Regions from separate parts of the Brachybacterium hainanense genome, predicted to be linked through region 1. Evidence: riboswitches for the same ligand, from Rfam matches in the RefSeq annotation. Region 1 holds a riboswitch; the other holds the start of a gene.
The links. A riboswitch is a leader RNA that binds a small molecule or an ion and turns the genes downstream of it on or off. The one in region 1 is predicted to bind thiamine pyrophosphate.

Region 1 (7,687 bases):
GCCCGAGGCGTGCGGCGACGAGGTCGCGGACGGTGGATCCGGGTGGGACCTCGGCGGCCTCGCCGTTGACGGTCAGGGGGATGCTCATGCGGGCTCCTTCGTGAAGCGCTCGGGGCGGACGGCGGCGGGCAGGGCGTCCGCGGCTCCTTCGAGGTGGTCGGCGGTGCGCCGCGCCGCCCAGGCGGACAGCAGGATGCCGTGGCGGTGGTAGCCGGTGGAGACGATGATCCTCTCCGCGCCGGGGACCGGTCCCAGCAGCGGCAGGTCATCGGGGGTGCCGGGCCGGTCGCGGGCGAGGATCTCGACCAGCTCGGTCTCCCGGACGGCGGGAAGGATCTCCGCGGCGTCCTGCAGCAGCTGGAGGACACCGCCGGTCGAGGGTCCTTCGAGGGCGTCCTCGCGGCTGGTCGCGCCGAGGACGATGCCGCGGTCGTCGCGCGGCACGAGGTAGACGGGCCTGCCGCGCACGATCGCGCGGACGGTGCCGGACAGGAGGTGCTCCTCCCCCGGCATCAGCAGGGTCCCCGGGACGCGCAGGCGCAGGATGTCGCCGCGCACGGGCCGCAGGCGCAGGTCGAGTCCGCGGTGCGGACCGTCGATCCCGGGAACGCCGAGCCCTGCGGCGAGGACGATCCGGTCTGCTTCGATGCCCGCGAGCGTGTCGATCCGGCCGATGCGGACCGGCACGCCGCGCTCCTCGAGGATCCGACGGGCGGCGGCGGCCAGCCTCCGCGGGTCGACCTGGTGGTCCTGGGCGATGCGCACGGCCCCGGCGACGTGGCGGGCGAGGGCGGCCTCGTGACGGCGGGCCTCCCGCGCCGTCAGCTCCTGGACCTGCGCCCCGACGGCACGCTGATGGCGCAGCAGATCCTGGAGGGATCGGAGATCGGCGTGGTCGCGGGCGACGACGAGGGTCGGATCATCCCGGTACCCGGCCTCGCGGGCGGTGATCGGGGCGAGCTGAGGCAGGGCGGCGGCGAGCTCGCGGTGCGCATCGGCCGCCTCACGCATGATGTGCCACAGCGGCCCCTGCCCCACCTGCATCTCCGCGGCGGCGGCGAGCATGCCCGCGGCGGCATGGGTCGCACCGTCCGCCACCCCCGTGGAGCGGATCTCCACGCGATGGCCGCGCCGGTCCAGCTCGAGCGCGGTGAGCAGCCCGACGATCCCTGCGCCGATGACGACGACGTGCACGTGTGCATTCCTCCTGACGGCGGCATGACCCGCATCCAGTCGTAGTGGTCGGCACGGACGGCGCCCTCTCAGCCCGCGCATGCGGGCTCCCACGGAACGCGCAGCAGTCTACCTGTGCGAAGGTGGGCGCATGAGTGCTGATCATGCAACAGGCGCCGAGCGCCGCGCGCGTCTGGCCGATTCCCGTCTCTACGTATGCGTGGACCTCTCCCGCGGCCTTCCCGGACTGCTCGACTTCGCCGAGGCCTGCTTCGCCGGGGGTGTCGACATCCTGCAGGTGAGGGACAAGGCGGCGGAGGCGCGCGCGGAGGTCGAGGCGCTGCGGGCGCTGCGTCCGATCGCGGACCGCCACGGGGCCCTGCTGGCCGCGAACGACCGGGCCGATGTCGCCGTGCTCGCCGGCGCGGATGTGCTGCATCTGGGCCAGGGGGATCTGACCACGGCCGATGCCCGCTCCCTCGTGGGCCGAGGGATGCTGCTGGGACGCTCGACGCGCACCCGCGACCAGGTCCGGCAGGCGCTCGGCGATCCGGGGATCGACTACTTCTGCACCGGTCCGGTGTGGGAGACGCCGACGAAGCCGGGCCGGGCGGCCGTCGGCCTGGAGCTGCCTCGCGAGGCCGCGGAGCTGCGGTCCTCGGCCCGCCGGGTCGGGGCGGTGATGGGCATCGACGCGGGGCCCGGGAAGCCGTTCTTCGCGATCGGCGGGGTGGACCTGGAACGCGTGCCGGAGGTCCTCGCCGTCGGCGCGGATCGCATCGTCGTCGTGCGCGCGCTGACGGAGGCCCGGGATCCGGAGGCCGCCGCCCGCGCCCTGCGCGCGGCCGTCACCGCCGCCTGAGAATGGGCCCCGCGGATCGCGTCCCGTTCCCGCTGCTCGCGCAGGTGCCGCGGGAGCTGCGGGGGGTGATCCTCGACTTCCGCTGGGACCTCGCACGCCTGCATGCGCTCGACCTGCCGGCACGGGAGGTCGCGACCGAGGAGCTCGCCTGGCACCTCCCCCTGCCGTTCTGGGCAGCGGACGGGGCCCCGTTCCAGGTGTCACCGATGCAGGTTATGCGAGACCCGGCGCGGTATGCGGACCAGTGGCGGCGCACCCTGGACGCTGACCTCGACATCCCGCTCGACTGCCGGATCGGCCAGGGCGGCCGGCTGACGATCCTCGACGGCGTGCACCGGCTGCTGAAGGCCACGGCGTCGGGCCGGCGGACCGTCGAGGTCCGCGTGCTCTCCGATGCCGATCTCGACCGGATCGCCGTCCCGCGCGAGTCCTCGTGATCGCGCAGCCGGAGGAGCACGGGCCGCGCCCGGCCGGCGCTCTCAGACGAGGTGCCCGAGCACGAGCACGCCGACGGCGAGGGCGAGCATCCCCAGACAGTTGATCCACAGCTCGCGGCCCAGGAAGCGCGCCCGGACGTGCGCGGCGACCGCGGCGAGGAAGTAGCAGATCACGGCACACGTGGTGGCGAGGGCGATGCCGGGGACCCACAGTCCGGCGACGAGGCCCACGACGGCCGCGAGCTTGATGACCACGAGGATCCACCACCAGTCCCGCGGGAGGCCGACGCCGTCGAGGCAGCGCCGGATGAACTGCGGCGGGCGGAGGGAGAGGAGTGCGTCGCCGAGCAGGACGGCGGCCAGCAGCGCGCTCAGCCACCACGGATCCGGGAGGAGGGTCATCGCCGATCCTTCCCGACGGGGGCCTGATCGTCGACCGCGGAGAGGGTCGGGGCGAGGAGCGGTGGGAGGACGCGCCGCAGGTCCGCCTCCATGCCCGGGCCGGGATCGCCGCCGCGGGCGGCCCCGGCGAAGAGGACCCCGAGGTAGGTGAAGTACACGGCGTCGGCGAGATCCTCGACCGCGGCCGGGGCCGCGGCGGAGCCGTCATCGCCCGCGCGGAGGACCTCCCCCAGCTCCCGGCGCAGTGCCTCGCCCAGAGCCCCGAACACGTCCGAGCGATGCGCGGCCCCCATGAGTACGGCGCCGTACTCCCGCGCGAGAGGAGCGTGCGCGGAGAAGAGCTCGAGGAACGGTGCGAGCAGGTGCAGGATCTGCTCGAGGACGGGCCCGGTGGGAAGGGGCCGGCCGGCGCGGGCGTCCTGGATCTGCTGGATCTCGGCGTCGAGCACCGCCACGAGCAGGGCGCGCTTGTCGCCGACGGCCATGACGGAGCCGACGCTCATCCCGACATCCGCAGCGATCGCCCGGACCGTCGTCGCCTCGAAGCCGTCCCCGAGGAAGCGACGCCGCGCGGCCTCGAGGATCCGGGCACGGGTCTCCTCCCGCTGCCGAGCGCGGCTCATCGGAGGGCCCCGCAGAGCCACCTGTACTGAACATGTTCATCGAACATGTTCACACCATACTCGATGTGTGCCGCAGGAGCGAGGGGCGGTCGCCGGTGGGGCGGGAACGGCGGCGCGCCGGTCAGCGCTCGCGGAGACGACGGGCCATGCGGTCCATGCTCGCGTGCGCCTCGGCGAGGCCCACCTTGTTGAGATGGCCGTGGGGCACTCCGCGGCTGAGCACCAGCTCGACATCGACACCCGCGACCTCCAGCTGCTCGGCGTAGGCGCGGCCGCTGGGGCGGAGCCCGTCGAACTCGGCCACGTCCACGAGCGTCGGAGGCAGGTGGTCGTGCCGAGCGGCCAGGGCCGGGAACTCGTAGCCGGTCGCCTCGGCGCGGGGACGTCCGTTGTAGGCCTCCCCCATGCGGGCGACGGCCTCGAAGGGGAAGCCGCCCAGCGGTGCGCAGGCCGCGAGGGCTGCGGCCTCCTCCGCGGTCGCCTCCGGCATCTCGATGTGCGCGACCGGGTACATGAGGAAGGACTGCCACGGGGCGGCGCCCTCGTCGGCGAGGCGGATGCTCGCGCAGGCCGCGAGATCCCCGCCGGCGCTGGCCCCGCCGATCGCCACCCGCGCCGGGTCGACGCCCAGCTCCGCGGCATGCTCGCGCACCCACGTGTACGCGGCGTGCACGTCGTCCAGCGGGATCGGGGCGTGCAGGCCCGTCTCCCCGTCAGGGTTCGCGGCCGGGGTCCCGGAGGGCTCGTCCACCAGCCGATAGAAGACGGAGATCACCACCGCATCGGCCCGGCCGGCGACGCCGCGGGACACCTCGTGCGCCTCGGGCATGTCCAGGTCGCCATGCTGGAACGAGCCCCCATGGATCCATACCAGCGCGGGCCGCGGGGCGGAGGAGGGCGCGGCCGGGACGTAGATGCGCACGGGGATGCGGCCGTGCGGCCCGGGCAGATCCCGGTCGCTGATCTCCAGCTCCCAGGTCTCGGGCTCGCCGAAGGGGGCGCGCCAGGCGGCCTCGGCCTCCTCGGTCATCGCACCGCCGGGGACCAGACCCTCGAGCAGGTGGGCGCGGGCGGCGAGCTGCGGGGCCCAGGCGGCGGTGGCGGCGCTCATGCCGCGTCTCCCGTGCCGGAGGCGCCAGGGCCGGTCGCGTCCGCCGGAGGGGGCGACCAGGTGCGCACGGCCGCGGCATCGCCCCAGGGGGCGCCGACCTCCGCGAAGGGAGCGCCGGCTTCGAGGGCCGCGTGCATCCAGGTCTCGATGTCCTCGACGACCGGATGGGCGGCCGCGCCCTCCCCCACCCAGGTGACGTGCTCGGCGCCGATGGGTGCGGGGTCCGGCAGGGACTGGGTCGCGTCCAGCACCGCGGTGAAGGCGCTCGTGGACTCGAGCGGGCAGATCAGCGGCACGGAGGCATCGCGGGCGTGGCGCAGCAGGTTCTCCACGAGGGAGGCGCGCCCGTACTCCTCGCGGCGGGCGACGGCCCGGATATCGCCCGGGTCCACACCCGCGGGGACGATCTGCTCGGGCACCAGCGGGACAGGGGTGATCTCGGCACGATCCGCGGTGTAGTACAGGCGGGCGCGACCGCGGGTGGCGACGACCTCGATCCAGGCCTCCTCCTGCACGGGCGCGGTCGTGACGAGGGCGCAGTGCACGGGCGGGACGCCGGGCTCCACGGGGACGATGCCGAGGTAGGTGGTGTCGTCGGCCTCGATGTCGTGGGCGCGGCGCATCTCCGCGGTGACGGAGGCGATCTGGTCCGCCCGGTCGATCCCGGCGACGGTCAGGGCGGCGTGCACGGCATGGGCGAGGGGGTTGGTGGCCACCCCGTCGGCGACGCGCTCCCCGCCCAGGCGCCGCAGCCCGGCCCAGCGGCTGCGCGCGTAGTAGGCCCGGTCGCGCTGCCAGGCGCCGTGGGCGGTGACCCGCAGGACCTCGCCCAGCTCCCCGTCGCGGACGATGCCGCGCAGTCGGTCGATCCCGCCGCCGCCCCGCGCCTGGAAGCCGACCTGCACGGCCCTTCCCGCCTCGCGGGCGGCGCGCAGCAGCCGCCAGTGCTCGGCGAGCGAGCGCACGGGCGGCTTCTCGAGGGCGACATGGCAGCCGGCCGCGAGGGCCTCGAGCGCCATCGCCGTATGCGTGGTGATGGGGGTCGCGATGATGACGACCTCGGGCTTCCTCTCCTCCGGGAGGCCCGCCAGCAGCTCCGCGAGCGTCAGGAACCAGGGGGCGGTGATATCGGCCTCGGGCTCGGCGACGTCGACGACGCCGACGAGCTCTGCCCGGCCCTCGGCGATCAGCGGCCGCAGGTTCTGGACGTGGACGCGGCCGAAGCCGCGCGTGCCGACGAGGGCGAGGCGGACCGGGGCCGGGTTCTCGGGGCTCATGCCTGCTCCGCCGCGGCGCGCAGGTCGATGCCGAGGAAGTCCTCGACGTCCACGGGCATGCCCGTCGCGATCGACTCGTTGCCGCAGATCCCCACGGAGATGGCGCGCAGGCCGTCGGTCCAGTCCGCGGCACGGCCCAGAGGGTCTTCCTGCGGACCGCGGAAGACCTCGGAGAGCATGAGGGCGTCGCCGCCGCCGTGGCCGCCCGTGCCCTGGATGATCGGGACCTCGCGGGCGGGCTCGAAGTGGCGCTGGACCACGAGCCGCTCCCCCTCGGTGCGGACCTGCGCCCCGGAGGCGACGTCGACGACGCTGGGGTCGACGATCTTGGAGCCGTCGGTGCTCGCCGCGACCTCGGCGCGCTCGACGACCTCGAGCTCGGCGCGGCCCTCGGTGCCGTTGACGACGACCCGGTAGCCCTCCCAGGGGCTGTGCGCGTTCAGGGCGTAGGTGAGGACCGCCCCCGAGTCGAAGTCGACGATCGCGGTGAGGTTGTCCTCGGTGGTGATGCCCTCACCGAAGACGTCCTGGTCGCGGCGGTAGCCGTCGTGCTCCTCCTGGTCGAGGTAGAGCTCCTTCAGGCGATCGTCGCTGCGCAGGTCCAGCTCGAAGGGGCCGTGCTCGCCGTCGTGCGTGCCGCGCTCGGGTGCGGGCGCCAGACCCCGATCCACCGCGTTCCGGGCGCCGTAGAAGCGCAGCCCGCCGCGCGCGTAGACGCGGGTGGGGATCGCGTCCAGCCACCAGGAGGCGAGATCGACGTGGTGGCTGGCCTTGTGGATGAACAGGCCGCCGCCGTTGGCCTTGTCGCGGTGCCAACGGCGGAAGTAGTCGGCGCCGTGGGAGGTGTCCAGCACCCATTCGAAGAGCATCGAGACAGGCTTCCCGATCTGTCCGGAGGCGATGACCTCGCGCAGCGCGCTGTTGCGGGGGCTGTAGCGGTAGTTGAAGGTGACCACGACCTCGCGTCCCGTGCGCCGCACCGCCTCCTCGATGCGGCGGGCGCTCGGGGCGTCGATGGTCAGCGGCTTCTCGACGACGACATCGGCCCCGGCCTCGAGGGCGCGCACCACGTGCTCGGCGTGGAAGCGGTCGATCGAGGTGACGATCAGCCGGTCCACCTCCTGCTCGCGGATCACGGTCTCGAGGTCGTCGGGACCGGCGAGGACCACGTCCGCGAAGGCCTCCTGCTGATCGCGATGCCACTGCGCACGCCCGGGGTTGATGTCGAGGAGCGCGACGAGCCGGGCGTCCTCGGCGTGGGCCCCGGCGATCGCGCCGGTGTACATCTGGGCGCGGTGTCCGGTGCCGATGACGGCGTAGCGGGTGGTCATGAGGGGGAGCCTCCTGGGGCCGATGTCGTCGGGGGAAGACGGGGGACGAGGGACGAGGTCACTTGATGCCTGTCGTGGCGAAGCCCTTGATCAGGAATCGCTGTCCGAAGAGGAACACGAGGAACAGCGGGATCAGCGAGAGCACGGACATCGCGAACATCGCGCCCCAGTTCGAGGCGCCCTGCGAGTCGAGGAACGACTTGAGCGCGAGCGGCACCGTGTGGTTCTCCGGCTTCGTCAGGTAGATGAGGGAGCCGAAGAAGTCGTTCCACATCCACATGAAGGTGAAGATCGTCGTCGTGGCGAGCGCCGGCAGCATGAGCGGCAGGATCACCTGGAAGAAGATCCGGACGTGCCCGCAGCCGTCGATCCGCGCGGCCTCGTCGAGCTCCCGCGGGATGCCGCGGATGAACTGCACCATGAGGAAGACGAAGAATGCGTCGGTCGCGAGGAACTTGGGCAGCACGAGCG
Region 2 (7,687 bases), on a different contig from region 1:
CGCCGCGGAACAGCCGCACCGGGCCTCCCCCCACGTGCAGAACGACCGGGGCGTCGAAGAATCCGGACATCGGGCGTCCTCCAGGGTCGGGGCGGGGCGTCCTGCCGTCCTCGCAGGCTACGCGGCAGACGCGGAGGTGTCGACACCCCGCCGGCACGGGGCCCCGGAGGCGCCTTCGCGGAGCCGCGGGCGTCAGGGCAGCGGACCGCAGCTCTGCCGCAGCAGCACGTCCACGGGCAGGCGAAGCTCGCAGGCATCGGCCCCCGGGTCTGCGAGGCGGCGCAGCAGCAGCTCGATCGCCCGGATCCCCAGATCGACCATCGGCTGACGCACCGTCGTGAGCGTCGGCGTGGCGTACCGCGACTCGTCGATGCCGTCGAAACCGGTCACCACGCAGGTGCCCGGCACCTCCACGCCGCTCTCGCGCAGCGCCGCAAGCGCTCCCAGCGCACTCTGGTCGTTCGCCGCGACGACCGCCGCCGGCACCTCGCGGGCAAGATGCGCGGCCATCACGTCATGGCCCGCACGCCAGGTGAAGTCCCCCAGCAGCGCGCTCCACACGACATCCCTGTCCGCGACCGCGTCCCGGAACCCGGCCTCGCGGGCGGCCGCGTCAGGAGAGTCCGGCGGCCCGGCCAGGTACAGCACGGGCCCGCGAGGCTTGACCGCGAGGACGTGGCGCACGAGCGCGGCCATGCCGCCGCGGTTGTCCGCGCGCACCGCATCGGACCCCGCCCCCGCCTCCCCGGCGATCGTGACCAGGGGGGTCCGCCCTGCGCTGCGCAGGAGCAGGTCCTCCGGCACGGTGCGCGCCACCGCCGCGAGGCCGTCGACCCGGCCGGCCAGATCATGCACGACCACGTCCCGGCTCACGCTCGTGCCCGCCGCGACCAGCAGCGCGTAGCCGGCCTTCCAGGCCGCGGCCTCGGCGCCGCGCACCAGCTGCTCGAAGTACCGGTTGCGGTAGGGATCCGCCTGCCGTCCGTCGCGGTCGTCGAGGAAGGCGACCGTGCCGCCCTCCTCGCCGACCGGTTCGCGCAGGCTGGTCGTGGGGATGTCGTGGCCCGGGATCAGCAGTCCCAGCACGCCCGTCCGGCGGCCCGCGAGGCCGCGCGCGCTCGCGTTGGGGACGTAGCCCAGCTCTTCGACCGAGGCGAGGACCCGGCGCCGCGTCGTCTCGCTCACCTTGTCGGGGTGCCGCAGCACACGGGAGACCGTGGCGATCGACACCTCGGCGTGACGCGCGACGTCGTAGACGGTCGGGGACCTGTCATCGAGCACGGCGAGCCTGGCCTTTCACGGGACACCGGTCGGAGCCGGCCACGGAGGGGACCGTCGCACAGTACCCGACCGCGGCCCGCGCCCGAGGGCGGCCTCAGAAGTGATACGGCCCGAACCGCATCCAGGCGACGAACACGGACAGGACCCCCAGCACGATCGAAGGCAGGGCGGCGCCGATGCCGTCGTCCTCACGACGCAGATGCACGAGAGCCGCGAACACCATCGTCACGCCGAGGCCCGCCGCCGCGAAGGCGCTCAGCCAGGGCGCGATGCCCAGCGCCGCCGGAACGATCAGACCGATCGCCCCGAGCACCTCGAGCGCCCCGATGCCGCGCACCGTCGGATGTGGGAAGTCTTCCACCCAGGGCGTCCGCTCGATCAGACGCTCCCGGGAGTGGACCAGCTTCGTCACCCCCGAGAACGCGAAGACCAGCGCGAGAAGTCCGGCCAGGGTCCACAGCAGGATCTCCATACGACCATCTCCTTCGACGATCCGACGCGGGCGCGCGCCGGTCCTCCCCAGTATCGCCCCCCTCTGCGCCGCTGTCATCGGGACCGCTCCCAGCGGGGGTCGAGCCGGCGGACAGCTCCCGCGGAGGCGTGACCGGGAGGATCACCCTGACCCATCGACGATCGGAAGGACCGTCATGAGCACCCTGAACAGGCTCGTCGGCATGGCGAAGAAGGCCCTCGGCTCCGCGCACGGCGCCTCCTCCCACGGCACCTCCTCCGGGACCGGGGACTGGCGCACGATGGTGCGCTCCGCGGCCGATGCGATCACCGGCGACGGAGGCGGGAGCGGGAGCACGCATCCGGGAGGCCCGACGCGGAGCGCGCCGGCCGCACGGACCTCCTCGACCCGCGGCGGGGCGACCCTGTCCGGCGAGGACCAGCGGGCGATCGCCCGCTACGACTACCTCGTGCGCACCGCGGATCCGCAGCAGCTCGAGCAGGTCCATCGCGAGGCCTTCGACCGCCTGACCCCGCAGCAGCGGGCCCAGGTGCAGGCGCGGATGCGGGAGGAGCTCCCGCCCGCCGAGCAGCCCCGCTCCGATGCGAGCGCGGACCTCGCCCGCAGCGCGACCCGCCTGGGCGCGATGGATCCGCGCCGGCTCACGGGGCTGCTGTCCCGTGCAGGCCGCTCGGGCACGGGCCGCTCGGGGGCGGGGCGCGCGGCGGCGATCGGCATGGCGGGCGCGGCCGGCGGGATGCTGGCCGCGGTCGCGGGCAGCGCCGTCCTCACGAGCATCGGCGGCTCGCTGCTCGCCTCTGCGATCGGGGAGGGGATCGACGTCGATGCGCTCATGCCGGACCTGCAGCTGGACCTCGGCGAGCTGGGCGCTCTCGGCGATCTGAGCGCGAACGACCTGGCCGACGGGGTGTCGGGGCTCGGGGACGTGAGCCTGAACGACGCTCTGGGCACCGACCTCGGCGAGATCGACCTGGGCGACCTGGGCGGCTTCCTCGGCCGCTGAGGGACCTCCCGCCTCCCGCAGGTGGGCTAGGGTTCATCCGTGACACGGGGTGCCGCGGCATGCGGCTGAGATGACACCCGTCGAACCTGATCCAGTTCATGCTGGCGGAGGGAATGTCGCAGCGGCCGCGTGCCGCCATGCCCTCGCGCCACCCGTCGAGAGGCACCCGATGCGCACCGTCCCCCTGTCCGAGCAGATCGTCGTCGTCACCGGCGGCGCCCGCGGTCTGGGCCGCGCGATCACCGAGGCGTTCCACCGCGAGGGCGCCCGCGTCGTCATCGACCATCACCGCAGCACCGAGGCCGCCCGCGCCCTCGCCGAGCACCTGGGCGAGCGGGCCCTCGCCGTGCAGGCCGACGTCCGCGACCGCACCGCTCTCGACGCGCTCATGGCGCGCGCGCAGGAGCACTTCGGAGCACCCGTGACGACGGTCGTCTCCAACGCGCTCCCGGACTTCTCCTTCGACGGGGACGCCCGGGCGAAAGCTCCGGACATCGGCTACGAGGCCTTCGCCGCCCAGTTCGCGGGCACCGTGCAGGGCACCGTGAACCTCGTACAGGCGGCCCTGCCCCATTTCGCGGCCGCGGGCGGCGGGCAGGTCCTCACCATCGGCACGAACCTGTTCCAGAACCCCGTGGTCCCCTACCACGACTACACCGCCGCGAAGGCCGCTCTTCTGTCGCTGACCAGGACGTTCTCTACAGATCTGGGGCCGATGGGCGTGCGGGTGAACATGCTCAGCGGCGGGCTGCTGCGCACCACGGACGCGAGCTCCGCCACCCCGGAAGCGGTGTTCGACGCGATCGCCGCGGGCACACCGCTGGGGACGGTGACCACTCCGGAGGAGTTCGCCGACGCGGTGCTCCTGCTCGCCTCGCCGTGGGCGCGGGCGATCACGGGGCAGAACCTGGTCGTCGACGGCGGGCTGGTGAAGGGGTGATGGCCGCAGAGGGTGATCCGTCCGTGGCTCCCCGCACCGTCACCGCATCGTGATGTCGATCACCATCCGGGAAAGTAGGCTGGTGAGACGCCGCGCAGCTGCTCGGCCGGGGGCGACACACGACGGGATCTGACCATGACGTCTGCGACACGCACTCGACGACCACGGCTCGCCCTCATCACGGTCTGGGGAGCACTTGCCGTGCTCGTCGCCTGCGGCGGCCAGGAGCTGGAGCCGGCCGCTGACATCACCCTCGTCACCTCTCAGCCGCGCGGGCCGGAGGACCTGCACATGGATGCGCTCTGGAGCGGGGTGGTGAGCGAGAACTCAGGTTGCGTGGTCGTCACGGGTGGCGGTGACGTCGCCATTCTCGTCGCCCCCGACGGCTCCGAGGTCGGCAGGGACGAGGACGGGACGCTGTTCCTCGTGGTCGCTGGCGAGGCGTATCCCTTCGACGAGAAGTACGGAGGCGGCGGATTCCATCTATCGGATCTGCCCGCGAACCCCGACGCCCTCCCCGGCGCGAAAGAATGCGTCAGCGCCACGGGGGCGACGGAGCTGACGGTGATCTACGACATCGAACCGGCGTAGCGCGCCACCGGCGCGGGAACATCACGCTCCGGGAGAGGGTGACGAGCCGAGCGCGGCGTCGAGAACAGAGACATATGCGGGGTGCGCCAGCGGAACCGATGGCAGCTCTGCGGCGGTGAACCATCGCAGCCGCAGATGCTCATGAGGCGCACGGTTGCTGATCTCGCCGTGCCACCGCCGGATGCGCCACAGCGACAGGTCGATGCCCAGACCGTCGTCGATCTGGCGCTGCCACGGCTCCTCGAGCACGACATCGACGCCCAGCTCCTCCCGGAGCTCCCGGCGCAGCGCCGCTCGTGGCGACTCGCCCGGCCGGCGAGGGGAACCGTTCCAGAACCGTCCGACCGGAGGTGTCGGTCAGCGTCCACAGCACCTCGCGCACGAGGAACGGCACGTCGAGGCCGCCGCCGCGAAGGTGCTCCCAGCACTCCGGCAGGGAACTCGAGGTGTGCGGGTGGGCGATGGTGGAGTGGAACGGGTATCCGCTGAACCGCTGGGGAGGCAGGAGGATCCGGTCCCTCAGGGTCTCCAGGCCTCCGGTGCGGTCCTCGACCATGGCGAACACCCCGCCGTGACCATCGTCCTCGCAGGCGAAGACGCCGAGCCGGATGGGGAACGCCGACATCTGGTCCGCCTCGCGCGCCACGCGCTCCACCATCCTCGAAGCATATGGACCGCTCTCACCTCGTACGCCGGGCGGGGGCGTAGTGGTCAGGCGCGGTCTCCAGGACGCCCTCGCCGTGGGCGGCGGTGTGCAGGCCGGTGCGCAGCGCGTCGACCTCGGCGGCGGGCACGGTCCCGAGGATCGTGGCGATGCCTCCGGCGGTGCGCGAGGTCTCGGGGACGGCGCCGTGCCGGCCCAGGAGACCGAAGACGCCGGAGAGCGTCGTGTCCGGGGTCTCGAGCTCGAAGCGGTCCACGGGTTCGCACACGATCGTGCCCGCCCGCCGGATCGCCGCGCGGACGACGAGCTCGACGGTGCGCCGGACCTCGACCGCCCGCGGTCCGGCCGGCGGGTAGCCGCTCTCCTGGACCGTGACGCGCAGGTCGGTCACCGGCCAGCCGTGGAGGCCCTCCGTGAGCGGCGCCGCGAGATAGCCCAGGAGGGCCGACCGGTAGCCCTGGGGCGTGCCGTACACGTGCATCGGCAGCGTGAGCAGGGGCGCGGAGACCACCAGGTCGACCCCGCTGCCCGGGGCGGTCGGCTCGACGAGGACGCCCAGGCTGTAGCCCAGCAGGTGCCCGGGATCGCCCATGCGGGCCGCGGCCTCGGCAGCGCGGGCGGGACGTTCCACGCAGACGACTCCCGCGCTGTGGACCTCGACCTCGATGCCGTACTCGGAGGCGAGCGTGTCCACCAGGACCTCCTGCTGCACCACGCCGTAGAGCCGCACGCGCGTCGCCCCGCGATCGGGGCGGACCGCGATCAGCGGGTCGATGTCGGCGAGCTCGGCGAGCGCCCGGTGCAGGTCCGCCTGCTGCTGCGGGTCGGCGGCGACCATCCGGGCCTCGAGCCCCGGCGCGGGCATGCTGGACGCCGCCGGGGACCTCCGTGCCCCGATCCAGTCGCCGATGCGGGCGTCGTCGAGTCCCCGCACCCGCGCGACCTGCCCGGCGGCGACCATCTCGCGGCGCACCGTCCCGCCCGGGGCGAACACCTCGATGCCGGTGACGGTGCCGGCCCGGTCGGTGCCGAGGTCCACGCGGTCGCGCAGGCACAGGGTCCCCTCGCGCATCCGGATCGTGCAGACCCGCTGAGCCGCCGGGGAGCGCTCGATCTTGAACACCTGCGCGACCGCGGGCCCCGCATCGTCCGCGGCCGTGGGCGCCGGCAGGATCTCGGTGATCGTCCCGATCAGGTGCTCCACCCCCTCCCCCGTCCGCGCCGAGCCGCACAGCACGGGGTGGACGGCCCCGGACCGGGTGGCCTCCGCGAGCGAGGACCTCAGGAGCGGCTCGTCCGCGGACCGGGCAGGGTCGACCCATGCCTCCAGGACGGACTCGTCGTGCTCGGCGAGCACGGCCGTGGCCTGCTCGATCCAGTCCGCATCGGCGCCCGTGCACGGCTCCGCCGCGGCTCCCGGGGTGCCGGGGTCCCGCACGCGGGCAAGGGGGACGAGCGCCGGCGTCAGCCTCCCGGCGATCGCGGCGAGCACCCGCTCGGGAGCGGCGCCGGAGCGGTCGATCTTGTTGAGGAAGAGGATCGTCGGGACGCCCAGGCGCCGCAGGGCGCGGAACAGCACGATCGTCTGCGCCTGGACGCCCTCGACGGCGGAGACGACGAGGACGGCACCGTCGAGGACCGCGAGAGAGCGGTCGACCTCGGCGATGAAATCGGGGTGCCCGGGCGTGTCGATCACGGTGACGTCGACGTCGCCGGAGGCGAAGGTCGCCACAGCGGCGCGGATCGTGATCCCGCGCTGCCGCTCGAGGGACATGGTGTCGGTCCGGGTGGTGCCGTCGTCGACGCGGCCCAGGCGGTCGATGGCTCCGCCGCGCAGCAGCAGGGCCTCGGTCAGGCTGGTCTTGCCGGCGTCCACATGGGCGAGGATCCCGAGGTTGACGCGGCGCCGCGGGGCGGCGCCGGAGGGATCAGGTCGTACGGGGGCGGGCTCGTGGGCTGGGTTCATGGCTCCTCATGTGCTGGACGGACCGGGGGTCGCACATGGGTCGGCGCATGATCAGTTCCTTCGTGCTCGGCGGGGACGCGAGGTCCGGGTGCGCCGATGGTCCCGCGCGGCGGCGGGTGGGTCAACCGATTTCCGAGGACGCAGGCGCTGCTCCCGTTGGGGATCGGCGACGCCGCTGCTCCGACGGGTTCCCCGGGGCTAGCGTCCGGGCACGGTCCGCTCCACGATCTCCCGCATGGCCGCGGCTGCGGCGGCCGCCTCCCCGGCGACGACCGCGCGGCACACCTCGGCGTGGAGGGCGACGTCCCGGGCATCGGGAGCGAGGTCGGCGCGCTCGAGCAGGGCCCGGTCGCGCAGGCCCTCCTCGATCACGCGGCGCAGGCGCGCGAACAGGGTGTTCCCGGACAGAGCGAGGACGGCGGCGTGGAGCTCGGCATCGGCTGCGAGGAAGCCCGCGGAATCCGGGGCGCGGCCGAGCGCCTTTCCCGCCGCGACGAGGCGCTCCGCCTCCCCCTCGCGCGCCAGACCTGCGGCGACGGTGCGCGCCGCGGCCGCGGCCGCTTCGGGCTCGACGGCCCGGCGCAGGGCGCGGAGCTCGTCGATCTGGACACGGCGCCCCTCCCCTCCCCGCGCGAGGCGCCAGCGGATCACCCACGGGTCCAGGGTGTCCCAGTGCTCCGCCCCGCGCACCCGCAGGCCGACCCGGCGCCCGGCGCTGAGCATGCCGAGGGAGCCGAGCACCCGGGTGGCCTCGCGGACCACGCTGCGGG

Region 2: it holds a riboswitch for thiamine pyrophosphate, as region 1 does, so the genes downstream of both, ACFFF6_RS13685 (3-oxoacyl-ACP reductase) here and thiO (glycine oxidase ThiO) in region 1, are expected to answer to the same signal.

Annotation. Positions count from the first base shown of each region.
Region 1 covers NZ_JBHLSV010000002.1:100,575-108,261, forward strand. Annotated here, with positions in the region: gene thiS (sulfur carrier protein ThiS) at 1-88, opposite strand, end outside; gene thiO (glycine oxidase ThiO) at 85-1,194, opposite strand; TPP riboswitch at 1,189-1,297, opposite strand; gene thiE (thiamine phosphate synthase) at 1,325-2,035, shown strand; gene ACFFF6_RS01960 (hypothetical protein) at 2,038-2,472, shown strand; gene ACFFF6_RS01965 (DoxX family protein) at 2,515-2,874, opposite strand; gene ACFFF6_RS01970 (TetR/AcrR family transcriptional regulator) at 2,871-3,497, opposite strand; gene ACFFF6_RS01975 (alpha/beta hydrolase) at 3,619-4,608, opposite strand; gene ACFFF6_RS01980 (Gfo/Idh/MocA family protein) at 4,605-5,885, opposite strand; gene ACFFF6_RS01985 (Gfo/Idh/MocA family protein) at 5,882-7,216, opposite strand; gene ACFFF6_RS01990 (carbohydrate ABC transporter permease) at 7,275-7,687, opposite strand, start outside.
Region 2 covers NZ_JBHLSV010000017.1:68,820-76,506, reverse strand. Annotated here, with positions in the region: gene ACFFF6_RS13705 (alpha/beta fold hydrolase) at 1-70, opposite strand, end outside; gene ACFFF6_RS13700 (LacI family DNA-binding transcriptional regulator) at 193-1,281, opposite strand; gene ACFFF6_RS13695 (DoxX family protein) at 1,376-1,753, opposite strand; gene ACFFF6_RS13690 (cation-transporting ATPase) at 1,929-2,756, shown strand; TPP riboswitch at 2,792-2,887, shown strand; gene ACFFF6_RS13685 (3-oxoacyl-ACP reductase) at 2,926-3,696, shown strand; gene ACFFF6_RS13680 (hypothetical protein) at 3,832-4,287, shown strand; partial or broken gene ACFFF6_RS13675 (NUDIX domain-containing protein) at 4,309-4,590, opposite strand; gene ACFFF6_RS13670 (GTP-binding protein) at 4,968-6,917, opposite strand; gene ACFFF6_RS13665 (FadR/GntR family transcriptional regulator) at 7,116-7,687, opposite strand, start outside.